Regions from separate parts of the Paenibacillus sp. FSL L8-0494 genome, predicted to be linked through region 1. Evidence: riboswitches for the same ligand, from Rfam matches in the RefSeq annotation. Region 1 holds a riboswitch; each other region holds the start of a gene.

Region 1 (4,217 bases):
GAATAGTTACGATTCAGCTGTCTTTGTTGTTTTTTGTGCCGGTCGGAATAGCTATTTTACACAGTGTGTTTGCCTTTATTGCGCTTCAACGGTTGTTCTACTTATCTATCGCAACGGAGACAGGCGCGGTGTTACTCGGATATTTGGCTGCTCAAGGACTATACTTCTTTTTTATTCGCAGCCGCTATTTACGCAACCTGAAGAAGAACTTGATATGAGAAATGGGGGTAACAAGATGCAAGCATGGATTACAGATTTTATGGAGCAGTTTGGTTACTTCGGTATTTTTCTGATGCTGGCCTTTGAAAATATATTTCCACCAATTCCTTCAGAAGTGATCCTGCCCTTTGGAGGATTTATGACCACTACGACGAGCTTAACGATCCCTGGTGTAATCATTGCTGCCACGGCTGGATCACTACTGGGTGCAGTAATTCTCTATTATATTGGCCGATTATTGGATGTGAGCCGGTTAGAGAAACTGGTTGAACGCTGGGGGGGCCTAATTCGCGTCACTAAAAAAGATATCCACAAGGCTGACGCCTGGTTTGATAAATATGGCTACTGGACTGTATTGTTTTGTCGGATGGTTCCGCTGGTCCGCAGTCTGATTTCGATTCCGGCGGGAATGTCGGGCATGAAATTTGGAGTATTTATGATCTTCACAACGATTGGCACATTGGGATGGAATTTGCTGCTTGTGCTTATTGGCGCGGCTTTAGGAGAATCCTGGGAAGACATTGCTATGTACATGGACGTGTACTCCAATGTAGTCTATGTACTAATTGCTGGTGGATTAGTTATTCTTGGGTTTCTGTACTTCCGCAAACGCAGCCGGAGAATGAACACTGAGGGCTAAGCGGGTAGTGGACTGATAATAGAAATGACTATTGAAAAGGAGGGAAACACATGGAGCTATTAACGATTATTAAAGCCATTATTTTGGGGCTTGTTGAAGGTTTAACCGAATTTGCTCCAGTATCCTCCACGGGTCATATGATTATTGTTGATGATATGTGGCTGAAATCACAGGAGTTATTTGGACAATATACGGCAAATACCTTCAAAATAGTTATTCAACTGGGTTCTATATTAGCGGTTGTTGTGATTTTTAGAAATCGATTCATTGATCTGTTGGGCTTAAGGCGTTTCAGCCGTAAGCAGTTGGACCCTGTAACAGAGAAGCTACCGCAGTTAGAGCAGGGGGGGCACCTCAAGCTGACACAGGTTCTGGTAGGGTTAGTGCCTGCAGGTGTGTTAGGTGTTCTGTTTAATGATTATATTGATGAGCATTTATTCTCTACCTCAACGGTGTTAATTGGTCTAGTGATCGGGGCTATATTAATGATTATTGCGGATCTGTTTGGGCCGAAGAAGATCAGAACTGAGAGTGTAGATCAGATTACATACAAACAGGCACTTGGTGTAGGTCTTGTACAGTGTTTTTCGTTATGGCCTGGATTTTCACGCTCGGGCTCGACGATTTCTGGTGGCGTAATCCTCGGGATGAGCCATCGTGCCGCTGCTGATTTTACGTTTATTATGGCAGTACCCATCATGGCAGGTGCCAGTCTGTTGTCACTGATGAAGAACTGGCAATATTTCACCATGGACGCGCTGCCGTTTTTTATTGCAGGCTTTATTAGTGCCTTCCTATTTGCGCTGTTATCGATGCGTTTCTTCTTAAAACTGATCAATCGTATCAAGCTCTTACCGTTTGCTATATACCGTATAATTCTTGCTGCTGTAGTATATTTCGTATTTTTCTAAGTCCGTTATAAGGAATCGATATAACAGAAGCCCCAGTAATCTATTGCAGATTGCTGGGGCTTTCACGTATGATGACATCAGATTAAGACACTCAAATGATGAATGATATCGGAGACAGGTGCTGACCGGAAAATAGTAATTCGGTAGGCTTAATAGGGAAATTCGGTTCGAAGCCGATGCGGTCCCGCCACTGTAACGGAAGAATCTCGAGCAACAGAGGTCACTGGCAATTTACTACTGCTGGGAAGACTGCTCAAGATGTTGACGCCGCTAGCCAGGAGACCTGCCTGTTTCAACAGCACTGCTTCACCTACGGAAGATAGGGAGGTGTTAGACGTACCATGGGTATATCATGGGCGTCTTTCCCTTTGACTTTTTTAGGGAAGGGCGCTCTTTTTTATAGGAAAGCAAGTAGTTTTGGAGTTTGAAATAAGAGATTGAAGAGGGAGTGTATCGAAATGACGAATAAGGTAAAAGTAAGCAATCTTGGATATCCGAGAATCGGAAAGAACCGCGAATGGAAAAAGGCACTGGAGGCATTCTGGCAGGGGAAAATAAATGAGGAGCAATTCCGCTCCGAAATGGCAGCAATCCAGCTGCAGCATTTGAAGACCCAGCAAGAAGCAGGAATTGAGCTTATTCCGGTAAATGATTTTACATTTTATGATCATGTGTTGGATGCGGCTGTTATGTTTGGAATCGTACCTCCACGGTATGCGTATGATGGCGGCGACATCGGGCTTGATCTTTATTTTGCAATGGCCCGTGGTAATGCTGAGGCTACTGCCTGCGAGATGACCAAATGGTTCAATACGAACTATCACTATATCGTTCCAGAGATCGGCACACAAACACCACGCCTGACTGAAAACAAACCTCTAGCGGCTTATCGTTTTGCTAAATCGCAGGCAGGGATTGAAGGTAAACCGGTACTTTTAGGTCTGTATACCTTCCTTAAGCTGTCCAAAGGTTACGCAGCGGCAGATATCGCCAAGATTGCTGCACGTTTTGTTCCAGTCTATGTTCAACTGCTACAGGAACTGAAGCAAGAAGGGGTAAGCTGGGTACAAATCGATGAGCCAGCGATTGTTACAGGCATAAGTAAAGAAGAATTAACACTGCTTAACTCGATATACACAGACATTGCCGGCTCCGTGCCGGGCTTGAATATTATTTTACAGACGTATTTTGAAGCTGCTGAGCCGCTGGAGGCACTGCTAGAGCTGCCTGTTCAAGGCTTGGGTCTTGACTTTGTGCACGATGGTGGAACGAATCTGGCTTCCATCGAACGTCTTGGCTGGCCGAAGGACAAATGGCTGGGTGCCGGAATTATTGATGGACGGAACATTTGGCGTTCCGATTTAGACGCCAAGCTGCAACTGGTAGAAAAGCTCAGCATTCATGTACCGCTTGATCGTCTTATTCTTCAGCCTTCTTGCAGTCTGCTGCATGTCCCAGTCACCGTTCAAGGTGAAGTGAAGCTGAAGGCGACAGTTAAGAATGCGTTAGCCTTTGCCGATGAGAAGCTTAAAGAGCTTAGTCTGCTCGGAGCAGCCATCGCAGATAAAGGAGAAGCTTCTCAAGCAGCGCTGGCCGCTAGTCGTGAAGCTATTGCAGCGTTCCGCGCACTACCTGAGCGTGGCCGTAAGGATGTGGCGGAGCAAGTGCTTGCACTTGCAGCTCTACCAGACCAACGCAGTCTGCCTTTTGCTGAGCGCTTAAAGGTGCAGCAAGAGAAATGGCAGCTTCCACTTCTGCCAACCACTACAATTGGTAGCTTTCCGCAGACAGTCGAAGTGCGCCAGGCGAGATTGAAATGGCGTAAAGGGGTCTGGAATCAGGAGCGTTATGATGGATTTGTTCGTGAGCAGATCGCGGATGCAATTACCTTCCAAGAAAAGCTAGGTCTGGATGTTCTGGTCCACGGCGAGTTCGAGCGTACAGATATGGTGGAGTTTTTCGGAGAAAAGCTGGATGGATACTTGTTTACTAGTAATGGCTGGGTTCAATCCTACGGTTCCCGTTGCGTTAAGCCGCCGGTGATCTACGCGGATATTGCATTTATACAGCCTATGACTGTTAAAGAAAGCGTCTATGCACAATCGTTGACGAAGCTTCCGGTTAAAGGAATGTTGACGGGCCCTGTTACTATCCTCAATTGGTCATTTGTACGTGATGATCTCAGCCGGGAAGAGGTAGCCAATCAAATTGCTCTTGCCCTTCGCCATGAAGTAAAAGCGTTGGAAGATGCAGGCATCGAAATGATTCAAGTGGATGAGCCGGCTATTCGTGAAGGACTTCCGCTAAAGGCAGAAGACCGTGAGCATTACCTGAACTGGGCAGTGAAGTCGTTCCGTGTTGCCACGAACCATGTGAAGGCTACGACACAAATTCATACGCATATGTGCTATAGCGAATTTAATGACATGATCGATTCAATATCGGCT
Region 2 (4,217 bases), 4.1 Mb from region 1:
CTCGCCGTCTTTAACATCTTTAAAGAACGCGGGAAGCAGCTTGATTTCTTTAGTGTTATAAGAAGGTGAGAAGGTATTGCCGAATTCCTTAAATGGAGTCCAGTCCTGCGGACCTGCATTGCCACCAGCGGTATATACAGCTTCCATTGTGGCAAGCTGGTTACCATTAAAGGTGGTCGGAATGGCAAAGGATTCAGTCGTGCCTTTTGCATCGCTTAATTTAGCTGTGTCATACACAATCACCTTAAGTCTCCACGCAACACCCTTGTTGAATTTCAGAGTCAGCACGGCATTTTCACCGTATTTTTGGGAAGCTGTGAGCTTTTTGAGTTGGCTGGCTTTGAGGATGAGCTCCTCACCATTTAATGTGTAATCTTTACCTTTGGTCAGATATTTTCCGTTGGCACTAATGGTGGTTAGCTTATTGCCGTTCAGGTTTAGCTTAACCTTGGTATCTTTGATTTGTGCACCTTTTTTTAGGTAGACCAAATCGCTTTCGGTGCTGGAGGAACGCTCCTTCAGACCAGACATTAATACATTGTGGAGTTCAGGATCAGACCACTTATAAGTTTTACGGTTGAAATGCTGCCCGTTATCCCAGAGCATGGAAGTCATTTTCTTTTCTTTCAAATAATAAGTCAGATACTCGAAGAATTTAAGCTTCTCGCCCTGTTCAATCACACCTGTGTCTTTATCGAAACCTAATAAACCAAATTCGCCGACGATGACAGGGATGCCTTTAGCTACAAATGTATTGTAAACGTTATCAAAAGTTTGAGTGATATCGTTTTTTGTATCTTTTTCAAATGTGGTGTAGCCGGCAATGTTCACACTAAAAGGCCAGAAGCCATAGAAGTGAACGGTCGCAATAATATTCGGATCGTTTAGAGCCGTAATCGTCTTATAGAGATGATCCATTCTTGTTTGTGTAGGTGAAGACTCTAATGAAGGCAATACAAGTGGGCGGAGGTTGTTTTTCCCACCGGATTTCCGCACGATCTGATAGAAGGAGTTATTGAGTTCAGTAAGCATTTGCTCCATTTTTGCTTCGTCTGTGCTTCCACCATCGGTGAACCGAGGCTCATTTATGCTCTCGAACATCAGCTTATCTGATTTGTCCTTAAAGCGATCGGCAATTTGAGTCCAGGCTGCATTATAACGCGCCAGCGTTTCATCGTGTTTTTCTTCCATATGGCTTACCCATAGCCAGGAATCATGATGGACATTAATCATGACATAAAGCTTGGCGTCCAGTGCCCAGCCGACAACTTCTTCCACACGGTCGAGGTAGGCTTTTTCTAGGGTATAGTCTGGTGCCGCACCCATGTGAGTATCCCAGGTCACAGGAATCCGAATACTTTTATAGCCTTGAGCGGCGATCTTTTTAATAAGTTCTTGGGTCACACGAGGATTGCCCCAGGAGGTTTCGTCCTCACCTGTAGCATCTAAAGTATTACCGAGGTTCCATCCGGGCTGCATTTCGTCTACATAGGATTGGATCTTACTCTTTGGCGCTGCCTTAGCTTGTTGCTCATCCTTAGTTGCAGCTGCAGCCATGGATGAGAACAGAGAGAGCAGAAGAGCGGTGACAAGTGTCAATGATAAGAAGGATTTCTGGATTCGCGTAGTCATTGAATTCTCCTTTGTGAGATAAATTTAGGATGCTTGGACCTGGCTTTGACGCTGTACTTGGTGGTTAGATGAACACGAACACCTCCACTGTTATTTTTGTAAACGCTTTCTGAATATACCCTAACATAGAATTCACTCAGCGAGTACCTTACTAATTTGTGGCAAATTCATATAAGAATTAGTGATTTAAATTAATTTTCCCCACAGTTGGATAAAGAAATTATTTAAATATCCCTACTCGTAGAAATTGGTTATTCAATAGGATTATCTCTAGCTGCCCGTTATACAAAAAAGAAATATAACATGACAAAAGCATATATATTAGATATGATGAAGCATGAAAATTTAAAATTAGAAATAGGTGCCAACTATGAATGTTGCGGAAGTACAATCATAGATTGGTTAAATGGAAAGCGGGTGTGAATCCCGCGCGGTCCCGCCGCTGTGAAAGAGGAGTCCTTGCAAAATGCCACTGGGAAACTGGGAAGGCAGTAAGGGTGATGATACTTGAGCCAGAATATCTGCCTTTTTCTGTTACACCATCAAACTCTACGATCGATAGAGAGGTGCTTGAATAGTGTTTGCCAGCTAGTATTGTGGTTCACTATCTTAACCTCTTGACGTTTATGTTGAGTGGTTTTTTTGTGGTTATAAGAAAGTTTATTCTGTTTTTTTATCATAGGTATGAAGGGAAGGGTTATGGAAAAATGAAGAAAAATAAGTTTTTAGCGTGGTTACTCATTGTAGCTGTATTTATCACGACATTCTCTACAAGTGTTATCCCGGCTCAAGCAAATGGAGCAAGCTCTACTCTTAAAGGGTACGTAACTGTAGCCGTAGAGAAATTCACCGTAGGCCAAGGGTATATTAAGGAACCTATTAAAGTTCCGATTTATGAAGGCGATAATGGCGCATCTTTAATAACACGTGCGCTAGGAGATGGGAATTATAGATATTTAGGAAATATAGATAGTGGTTTTTATTTATCAGAAGTTAAAGATAGTGGCAGAAGCGAAGTCAATATTCCACAATATATTTTAGATATGATTTCAGCTGATGGGAATACAGTCGGCACTAAAGCAGACCCAGAGTGGTTAAGTCAGTTTGACTATACTTCCATGTCGGGTTGGATGTATGCAGTAAATAATGTGTTTCCTCCGTTTGGGATGACCGATTATAAGCCTCAAGACGGTGATATCATTCGAACTCAGTTCACCACTTATGGCTATGGTTCTGATCTTGGTGGCTGGGGAGAAATCCCAGTTCAACTTGCCAATAAGGATGCTTTAACTGCGGAAATCGCCGAGATTAACAGTGACCCTAATAAAGAAACTATTTTGGACAGACCAGTAGTACAATCGGCAGTTTATCAAGCCTATTCCGTGCTCGAAAATATGGCAAGCTCTCAAATAAGTGTAGATCATGCACTTGTAGGGCTTAACCATGCATTAGACATAGAACCCCCTGTTATTACAGTAAGTGGCATACAAGATAAACAGGAAGTATCCAATAAAGAAATAAGCTTCAAAGTAGCTGTCACAGACAATGTATATAGTGACATCATTCCAGAAGTGAAGCTGAATGGTGTTACTTTATCACCTGCGAATGGGGAGTACAAAGCTTCTCTGAATTCAGGCAGTAATGCAATTACTGTAACGGCTCTTGACGGAGCTGGAAACAAAACAAATGTAACTTATCAAGTTACTTACAAACTGGAAACTACAGTTGCCGTCAAACAACAGTTAGATAAAAGCCTTGCCTATATTCTAAACACTGTAAAGAATCCGTCGTTTGGTACAGGTAGTGGAGAATGGTCGATCCTTTCTCTGGCACGGGCGAACTATACAGTACCTAACGGTTATTACGATCTTTATTACAACAATGTAGCGACGAAAATAGCATCGATCATTAAAGAGGATGGAAAACTCGACGCCAATAAAAGCACAGAGAATTCCAGAGCGATTCTAGGGCTTACCTCTATCGGAAAAGATATCACAAATGTTGCGGGATATGATCTGAGAAAAGCACTCGCTGATTATCAATATATCCAAAAGCAAGGCAATAATGGTCCGATTTTTGCTCTGATTGCGCTAGATAGCCATAACTATGAGATCCCTGTAGTTGAAGGAATTACAGAACAGACCACAAGAGAAAAACTAGTTCAGTACATTTTAGATAAAGAGGTTAAAAAAGGTACAGCAGAAGCTGGTGGCTGGGCATTAGGCGTAACCAAAGCAGATGTCGATATGACTGCGATGGCGATGCAAGCTCTTGCACCTTATTATGCATCCCGTGATGATGTAAAAACTGCCGTGGATCGGGCCATCCAATGGCTGTCCGATAACCAAAACAATCAAGGCGGATTTACAAGCTGGGGAAGCACTAGCAGCGAGAGTATCTCGCAGGTAATTGTAGCCTTAACTGGTGTAGGTGTAGATCCGCACACGGACGCTAGATTTGTTAAAAGTGGAAATTCGCTTATTGATGCATTACTTAGCTTTGCTGCACCTGAGGGTGGATTTAAGCATATCCTCACAGGCAAAGTGGACAATATGGCAACGGACCAAGGTACGTATGCACTTGTG
Region 3 (4,217 bases), 4.4 Mb from region 1:
ACTGGTAAAAATTCAGTTAAGCCCTCTATTATGCCAAGTATTATTGCTTTAATTACGTCAGTCATCAGTGGATTGTCCCCTTTCGGAAATAAAATCATTTAATTTCCAGTATAAGGGAGACACGTAAACTTCCCCATCGATTAACCTAACAATATTCAATTCAGAATGACATAATTGTCACATTGCTCATTATTTCAGTCTTAAGGGGGCTTTGGTTTGCAAAACACAAAACATTAAGTATAATGTTACTGTCGAAACGCTAAGGCGTCTGTACAGGATGGCTACCTGGCACTGATGATGGCAGGCCAAGCGCTTTATAAAGTTTTCTTTATGTGTATTTATACTTTAGGAGCGTGGTTATCTATGAAAATTAATATTACCGCACATTTTAACATTGATATTACTTTATCTCTTCATCTGTTAGCCGTAGCCAGTCTTGCTTATGAACTCAGTTCACTGACGAGCTCGTGAAATTCGAGCGAAAAGTATCTGTACTAAGACACCTTGTGGTGTCTTTTTTTATTTTTATAGTAATTACCATCTAACCAATCTGCCCCCGCAAGAGAAAAGCAGCTTATGCTGCTCCTCCTCCACCATCCTTCATTCTGACTGCTGTCAGCTTGCGACACACCTTCCATCTGCTCGACAGTGACCACTAGTCATACCGTTTTCATTAGCGATTTCGCCATGTCTTATCTTTTAGAAGAATGGTAGAAGTCAGGGGATTCAATGAAAAATGACGCGGTCCCGAACCCTCGGAAATCCGCGCCACATATGGTTTTTTGGGATGCTGGTGAAGGGAATTGAACCCCCGGCCTACGCATTACGAGTGCGTTGCTCTACCCCTGAGCTACACCAGCTTAAGGCTGATTTTTCTGTCAAACAAAAAATATTATACAACTTTCAGCCAGAAACGCAAGCCTATTTCTCCCTGTTTTCCGCCCTCCTAAACTGCTAATCTACCTGTAGCTTACGCTCCACAGACTCTAACTTTCCACGGCTAGTGGAGGGTTTATCGCGGCGGTCGTCTATTTTAAGTGAGGTAGAGACACGTTCTGCACCTGCGGCAAAAGGAGACTCATGCAAAGCTTCTACCGCGGCAAAAATGCGTTGCAGAGGCCCTTCGATGATCGTCCCCATGGACGTAAGTTCATATGTAATCCCTTCTACTGTCTTCAGCACCCGCTGCATATCCGCAACATAGCTGCTAAGACTGGTACTGCCTGTTCCAATTGGAATAACTGTAACTTCAGCAATAGGCATGAGAATACCTCCTCGAAATTTTATAGTACCTATCTTCTTCCATTGTAACAATTCCACCGCTCTGTCACAAACTAAGCAAGATTATCCTCCCTTATCTCTTCTATTTCTTCTGATTACTCCAAAATATGACTTTGGGCTAAGAGTATTTTCTCATGCGCAAATTCTAGGGTCATCTGCACTATATTTATGGACTCTTTGTGGCATCTTTTCGGACAATTTATGAATCATTTCGCATCTCCCTGTGGATCAATTGTGGATTACTTATGGACAGCCTGTGGATCATTTGTGGAGTACTTTTAAAGAACCCGCTCCCCGCGCGGGTTTTCTAAAAAACTGTTTACAAACACAACATCTTGGGTTATTTTTATCTAACGACAACAAAATATAGTGGAGACAGGCGCTTTGATCCTTAACCGGATTTAGAGCTTAATAGGGAAGCGCGGTGAGAATCCGCTGCGGTCCCGCCACTGTAACCGGATGGCCTTCTTAAGCTTCTGGGAAGCTTGAGAATCCACATCTCCCGGCAGATGCCACTGAGGGTTAGGAACACCCTTGGGAAGGCGCCGAGAGATCCCACGGAAGCCAGGAGACCTACCTGTTTCGACGACACCAACTATTGATGCCTGCGAGGAACAGGGATGGTGTCCGCATGCGGTCATCTACGTAGAGACCTCTGCAAATATCCGTGTGGATATTTACATAACGCATCGGGCATTTTCTGCCATCCTCGGGTAGGGGATGCTTTTTTTATGTAATCAGAACAAATATACGACTGCTTATGGCAGTCCAACTTCCTATGGATATATGGATTTGATGATAGATGTTTTTCTTTTATACTGAGAGGAGAGCTGTACAATGACGTTGTTGGAGAGACAATTTAATGGAGTAGAAAATGCACGGGAAGTTCTTTTAGAAGAGCTCATTGATTTAGGCCGGGATATTATCGACAGTCGGGATATGGACCTATTGCGCGAGAATGCCAATTTGAATGGAGAGAGTTTCTCCGGTAAAATGAGCAAGTTCGGCAGTGAATATTCAAAATGGTACGCCCGCAATTTTACGATGCCGCCGCAGCTAGTGCAGGCTATTGATGACAATGTCGTCTATGTGCATGATCTGGATCAATACGCGATTGGAACGACGAACTGTATTTTTATCCCGTTTGATAAACTTCTCCGTGAAGGTTTCAATACCGGCAACGGCAGCGTTCGTCCTCCGAACTCAATAATGACTGCTATGTCTCTGGTAGCGATTATTTTCCAATCCCAGCAAAATGCTCAATATGGTGGTGTATCCGCCAATAAACTCGACTATGATCTGGCACCTTATGTAACCAAATCCTTCGCCAAGCTGTTCCGCAAGGGTCTGGATTATTTTGAAGAAGGACAAGCTGATGAATCTTTGGGCGAGATTACGATGAGCCGGACCGATCTGGCGGAGTTATATCCAAGAGCGTTCCGTTTTGCACTAAAGGAAACCGAAATCGAAACCCTGCAAGCGGCTGAAAGTATGGTACATAATCTGAATACCATGTCCAGCCGATCCGGTGGACAAATACCGTTTACCAGCATCAACTACGGTACTTGTACTTCACCAGAAGGTCAGCTTGTGATCAGTTCTCTGCTAACCGCAACTATGAACGGACTTGGCAGCGGAGAAACACCAGTGTTCCCGATTCAAATCTTCAAATGCAAGCAAGGAATCAATCAACAACAAGGCGATCCTAACTATGAACTGTTCCTAAAAGCGGCTGAATGTTCTGCGCGCAGACTATATCCAAACTTCGCTAATCTGGACGCTCCGCTCAACTTGCAGTATTATGATCCAAGTGATCCTGATACGGAGTTCGCTACAATGGGCTGCCGAACCCGAGTGCTCGGTGACCGTTTTGGTCGTAATCATTGCTCTGGAAAGGGCAACCTTTCCTTTAATACACTGAATCTGGTTCGGCTAGGTCTGGCACACGGCACAGTAACAGGCAGACGTACCATCGCAGACGAAGCTGGCTTCTATGAAGATCTAAATCATTATATGGATATTGCGCTGGAAGGACTTCTTCATCGGTTCCACATTCAAACCGCACAAAAAGCTAAAGCTTCCGATTTCATGATGCGAGAAGGCGTCTGGGAAGGCGGCGAGCATCTTGCACCTGATGACACTGTAGGCGATCTGCTAAAGCATGGCAGTCTGTCTCTTGGCTTCATCGGTATGGCGGAATGTATGAAAGCTATGTACGGCAAACACCATGGCGAGGATATGGAAGTTCATGCCAAGGCGCTGGCTATTGTGCGTCATATGCGGGACTATTGCGATCGGAAAAGTGAGGAACTGGATCTCAACATCACTCTGTTCGCAACTCCAGCAGAAGGTTTGTCCGGTAAATTCACAAAAGTTGACCGCAAGGTACTGGGTTCCATTCCGGGCGTAACCGACCGTGAATATTATACGAACTCTTTTCACATCCCTGTATACTTCGATCTGGGTGCTGCTCAGAAGATCAGCTTGGAAGCTCCTTTCCATGAATATTGCAATGCCGGGGCTATTTCTTATGTCGAATTAAACGGCAATGCCCGCAACAACCCATCGGCTTTTATCAAAATCATTAAATATGCGCTCGAACAACAGGTCAGCTATTTCAGCATTAACCATCCGATTGACCGCTGCTCCAGCTGTGGATACGAAGGCGTAATTGGGACAAACTGTCCTTCCTGCAACGCACATGAGAATGACGTGCACATCCGCCGTTTGCGCAGAGTTACAGGTTATTTAACCGGCGACTATCAGACCCGCTTTAATGCCGCCAAACAAGCTGAAGTACGGGATCGCGTTAAGCATCTATGAATATTTGCGGTTACTATCCGGAGTCGATTAACGAGGGAGAGGGCATGCGGGCCGTCCTCTTTCTCAGCGGCTGCCGCCATCGTTGCCCGGGATGTTTTAATCCCGAGACATGG
Region 4 (4,217 bases), 3.9 Mb from region 1:
TGCGTTGGGGAAAGCGCCACAGAATCTATAACCTGTGTATTTTCACCTGCATAATAGACAAGCACACGATCGGATTCCTGTAGTTCGAACGCATCCATACCCACACTTGGATATATCCACTCCCCGCCGCGTGATACTACGAAGCTCCACCATCCGTCGTAAGTACCTTGCGAAACTCCATGGATACCTGATACAAAGTTGCCATAAGACGATTTGGTGATATCTACTTTAAAATCATCGGTAGACCCTAGTTGCTGCAACGCTTCAAGAGCATTGGAGGCTTTTAAAGTCCCTTCACTAATCAATCCTTCCGGGCCTTCAACGGTAAGAGAAGCTGTTACATTCTTAGAAATTACCTTTATAGCTTTTGTATATTTAGCAATCGTTGGGGCTTTGCCTTCACGGTAGCCAGTTACAGTCAGTGTATAGTCACCTGCGGGCACATTTCCTGAGAATACGGCCTCACCTTTAGCATTCGTCGTTACCGTCTGAGCTCCAATTTGGACCTGAACACCCGCAGCTTTTGCAGTTACAGGAGAGGAAGTGTTCGTAGCAGCGTCCCATTTCCACGTCTTACTAGTTACAATGACGTTAAAAGAATCGCCCTCTTTAAGATTTGCTTTGGAAAGCGTAACGGAATCCACAAGCTTAGTGTCATCTCCGGCATAATAAACCAGTACCTGATCTGAATCTTTAAGTACAAAATCACTCATGCCTACATCGGGATTAATCCATTTTCCGTCACGTGATACAACATACATCCATCCGTCATAACCACCAAAGCTTCCAGCAGCAATACTTCCGATGCCAGTCACATAACTGCCCGAAGGATTCGTGATCGGCAAGTTCGTTTGAAGCGCCAGCTTCTCTAACGCTCCAAGTGCGTTGCCAGCATAGGCGTACCCTTGTGCCAACGTGGCCCGTGGTCCCTCAATCGTTACAGGAGCGTAGATGAGTGAGCTCTGAATGGAGGATTTGGAAAAATCGTATAGCTTACTGTTGCTTCCTTTATACAGCAAATTATAGGCAACCAGCGCCTGAAGCCCTTGCTCTGTCGCCAGAACATTACTGCTTCCACCACGGCTATGGGTGAAGCTACCATCAGCTAGACGATAGCTAAGCAGGTTCTCCATTAGATCCACATTGTTTTTGGTGTATTCTAATCCACTAGGATCAACTCCGAAGGATGTGAGTCCAAGGATTGCTTGTGCGCTACTTTCAACACTGTCACCGTAACCCCCATGGGTATCTTGAGCTGCGGATAACCAGGATACGGCTTGTAGCCCTGCTAAGTAGGCTTCGGGATTATTTTTATGTGCCGCCAGAGCCGTCAAGGTTATCGCTGTCATATCAGGCTCACTTGTGCCTGAGGTTAGTGCAAAGCCCCCATCCGGATTTTGTTTGGAGAGAATCTCCGTAAGAAGCTTATCCACCGTCCATTTCGCGTCACTTGGAATATTATATTTACCAGAATCCAGCGCAAGTAAAGCATATACCGGATTATTAAGCGTCTGTTCACCGAGCTTCCTATTATTATAAATTTTCTCAATCAGATTATAGCCGGGAGTTGATCCATTACCAGCAAAGCTAGTAGGATCTGCACCAATCGCTCTCACTGCGAGCACGATTCGAGCATAATCGGTGACATTGGCAAAATTCCCAGCTGCCTCTTTTACTTTTTTCTCAAGCTCTGAATGGTAACTAGCTGGCAGCTTGTACCCTGCTTGCGCTAATCCAATGGCTTGCCAATCAGATTGCACGCCACCTTTCAAGAGATATTCTGCAGCCGCATAAGTCGCATCCGCAACATTAATCCGTTCCGCAACAGTTGCTTCCAGACCAGAGCCAGCGCTCGCTTCTGCAAATATTTGTCCTGCCGGAACAAGAGATGTTCCTAGAATTGAAATGACCACGAATAAGGCCAGCCCAAGTGCTACAAACTTGGAAGACATGATTTTCTTCATTGTTTAACCTCTTTCTGAATAAGAATGGGTACTGCTGGGAATAAGACGCATAACATAAAGACCGCCCCTTTGGAGGGCGGTCAGGGAAGATTACAAATCGAGGCTGCGGCGCTTGCTTCCTGCCGATAGTCCATCTGTATATGTTCCACATTCTTACCCCACGAAGAATAGAAACGCTCACAAAAAAGGCAGGTCTCCTGGCTAATGCTTCATCGCTGTTCTTCACCTTCCCACCCTACCTTCAGGGCAGTGGCTTATAGAAGAAACGCTCCGCACATACAGTGGCGGGACCGCGCCGGACTCTTGCACCGGACTTCCCTTTTAAGCAGACGACTAGATTGATAGAGTCTGCACCTTTTCCAGTATGTAGTATCTTATTTTGACATCCATAATCATATCTATTAATACATAGCATGTCTATAGAAAAGCTTAGTAAGGGCAGCAAAAAAATGAACAGCAATACGCCACCTGCCGGTAGGTATTGCTGTTCAGAAAGCTTGTTATTCGGCTGTTCCTTCCGGACTTGCAGTTGGGGAAGGTTCAGCACTTGAATCAGAAGCTGGTGGAATATTAGGGTCGGGATCTACGATCAATGTAAATCTTCCGGCTTTAATCATACTTTTCTCTAGAATTGTCGCTCCAGGCTCCAATGTAACCTCAACCTGATATGATGGTTGTTCACCTTCAGTCACAGCTGTTGCGGAAGGCAACCCAGTGCTGTCCTCAGTATCAGAGGAAGGCGTAGGAGACGGAGAAGCATCAGCTACTGCGTTAGTAGCATCTGCACCTTCTGCTGTTCCTCCAGTAGTGCCAGCGGCATCTGAATCGTCAGCGGCGTTTCCCTCATCCGTCCCATCCGTTGACGGCACTGGACAAGTGCCATTCGTAGCAGCGACCTTAAAGCTTTTATCTATCTCTGTAGACGAAGACATTGAACTAATCTCAGTCGGTTGAAACTGCACACAGTCATCTGCACTTGCGAAGGTGAACACCAATATGCTGCTCCCCTTATCTCCTTCGTCGCTCTGATCCTTCAAGTATACTGAAGCCGGAGGCAGCACATTGCCTGCACTCTGAACAGGGGTCGGCTCAGGGCTTGTCCCCGGCAGAGCCGTCTTCGTATCATCCGGACGCAGCATACTGAATACGATAATTGCAATAATCACCAGAATACCCGTAATGGAGCCGGAGATTAAGAGTCGAAATCGGCTGCGGCTGATCCAGCGCGCCAGCGGGGAAGCCAGTTGGGAGCGGGCTTCATTGTACACATTTTGCAGAGCAGGCCGAGCTGCCGCGACATAGTTCTTTCGGAATTCCCGATTCTTGAACGCTTCACGATCACTGCTCAGGAAATACTTCAGAATCGCTTTGCGGTAACCCGGTTGCAGCTTTTTATTCGAAACCGTAAATAAAGGATTGCCTTGCGACCAAGCAAAAAACCGATAGATGATTTCTTTGTCGGAACCGGCTTTACGCTTTAGCAGCTCCAGAAGCGCATCGTAATCCAGCGGACCCCCTTCACGCTGAGTTGTATAGTAGAAGGCTAGCGGAAGCCGTTCAAAGGGTTCCAGAACACGCGCCTCTTTTAGCAAACGACGACCCAGTAGCTGCACATCGTCTAGTTCCTGCGGAGACAATCCTGTAAAAATCTCTTCATTCGGCTTCTCTTCACCAAACCAGCGGTATGCTGCACGCAGCGCATTCTCTTTCTGCTTGCTAATCCTATCCAGTGGCGGCTGCCAATCGACAACATTACCATACCGTAAAAAAACTACCTCCAGAAGCTCCTCCTGCGTCATATCGGAAAGCGATAAGCGGTTCAGTAAGAATCTATCTGCTGAAGCAGCAAGATCCTGCATTAGGGAGAGTGCCTTAGGAGCAACTCCTGTTCCTTTGCGGCGATCTTTTTCTGCCTTATCTACAATTTCATGAATTTCCGCTACAGAAGCCACCGGATCATGTTCCAGCTGGAGCTTTTCAAGCAAATAATCCTTCACAGCATTTTGAGCAAAAGACTGCTCTAACGCCACTGGCAGGAACCGCCCCCAATGGAGTACAAAGCTCAGTATATCCGCAGATCTGGACGCCGCAGCTAGTCTTGATTCCATATAAGGCTCAAGTAGCTGCTTACGGAAATATGTTTCAGACATCACGCGCTGGAAGTAGGCTCCACTTAACTCATCATTACTCTCAATGATCCCGTAAGCGGCACTCAAGATATCCTTGCGGCCCGCTTCCACACTATGAAGCATC

Evidence for each region. A riboswitch is a leader RNA that binds a small molecule or an ion and turns the genes downstream of it on or off. The one in region 1 is predicted to bind cobalamin.
Region 2: another riboswitch for cobalamin. It lies ahead of NYE35_RS04160 (S-layer homology domain-containing protein); the one in region 1 lies ahead of metE (5-methyltetrahydropteroyltriglutamate--homocysteine S-methyltransferase).
Region 3: another riboswitch for cobalamin. It lies ahead of NYE35_RS02720 (anaerobic ribonucleoside triphosphate reductase); the one in region 1 lies ahead of metE (5-methyltetrahydropteroyltriglutamate--homocysteine S-methyltransferase).
Region 4: another riboswitch for cobalamin. It lies ahead of NYE35_RS04825 (DUF4430 domain-containing protein); the one in region 1 lies ahead of metE (5-methyltetrahydropteroyltriglutamate--homocysteine S-methyltransferase).

The regions. Positions count from the first base shown of each region.
Region 1 covers NZ_JBBOPQ010000001.1:4,993,314-4,997,530, reverse strand. The annotation lists gene NYE35_RS22695 (FtsX-like permease family protein) at 1-218, shown strand, start outside; gene NYE35_RS22690 (DedA family protein) at 236-859, shown strand; gene NYE35_RS22685 (undecaprenyl-diphosphate phosphatase) at 910-1,770, shown strand; cobalamin riboswitch at 1,870-2,075, shown strand; gene metE (5-methyltetrahydropteroyltriglutamate--homocysteine S-methyltransferase) at 2,229-4,217, shown strand, end outside.
Region 2 covers NZ_JBBOPQ010000001.1:917,431-921,647, forward strand. The annotation lists gene NYE35_RS04155 (cellulase family glycosylhydrolase) at 1-1,632, opposite strand, end outside; cobalamin riboswitch at 1,975-2,175, shown strand; gene NYE35_RS04160 (S-layer homology domain-containing protein) at 2,340-4,217, shown strand, end outside.
Region 3 covers NZ_JBBOPQ010000001.1:588,245-592,461, reverse strand. The annotation lists gene NYE35_RS02735 (undecaprenyl-diphosphate phosphatase) at 1-65, opposite strand, end outside; tRNA gene NYE35_RS02730 (tRNA-Thr) at 789-860, opposite strand; gene NYE35_RS02725 (MTH1187 family thiamine-binding protein) at 955-1,263, opposite strand; cobalamin riboswitch at 1,642-1,876, shown strand; gene NYE35_RS02720 (anaerobic ribonucleoside triphosphate reductase) at 2,119-4,104, shown strand; gene nrdG (anaerobic ribonucleoside-triphosphate reductase activating protein) at 4,101-4,217, shown strand, end outside.
Region 4 covers NZ_JBBOPQ010000001.1:1,086,232-1,090,448, reverse strand. The annotation lists gene NYE35_RS04825 (DUF4430 domain-containing protein) at 1-1,964, opposite strand, end outside; cobalamin riboswitch at 2,135-2,337, opposite strand; gene NYE35_RS04820 (GAP1-N2 domain-containing protein) at 2,465-4,217, opposite strand, start outside.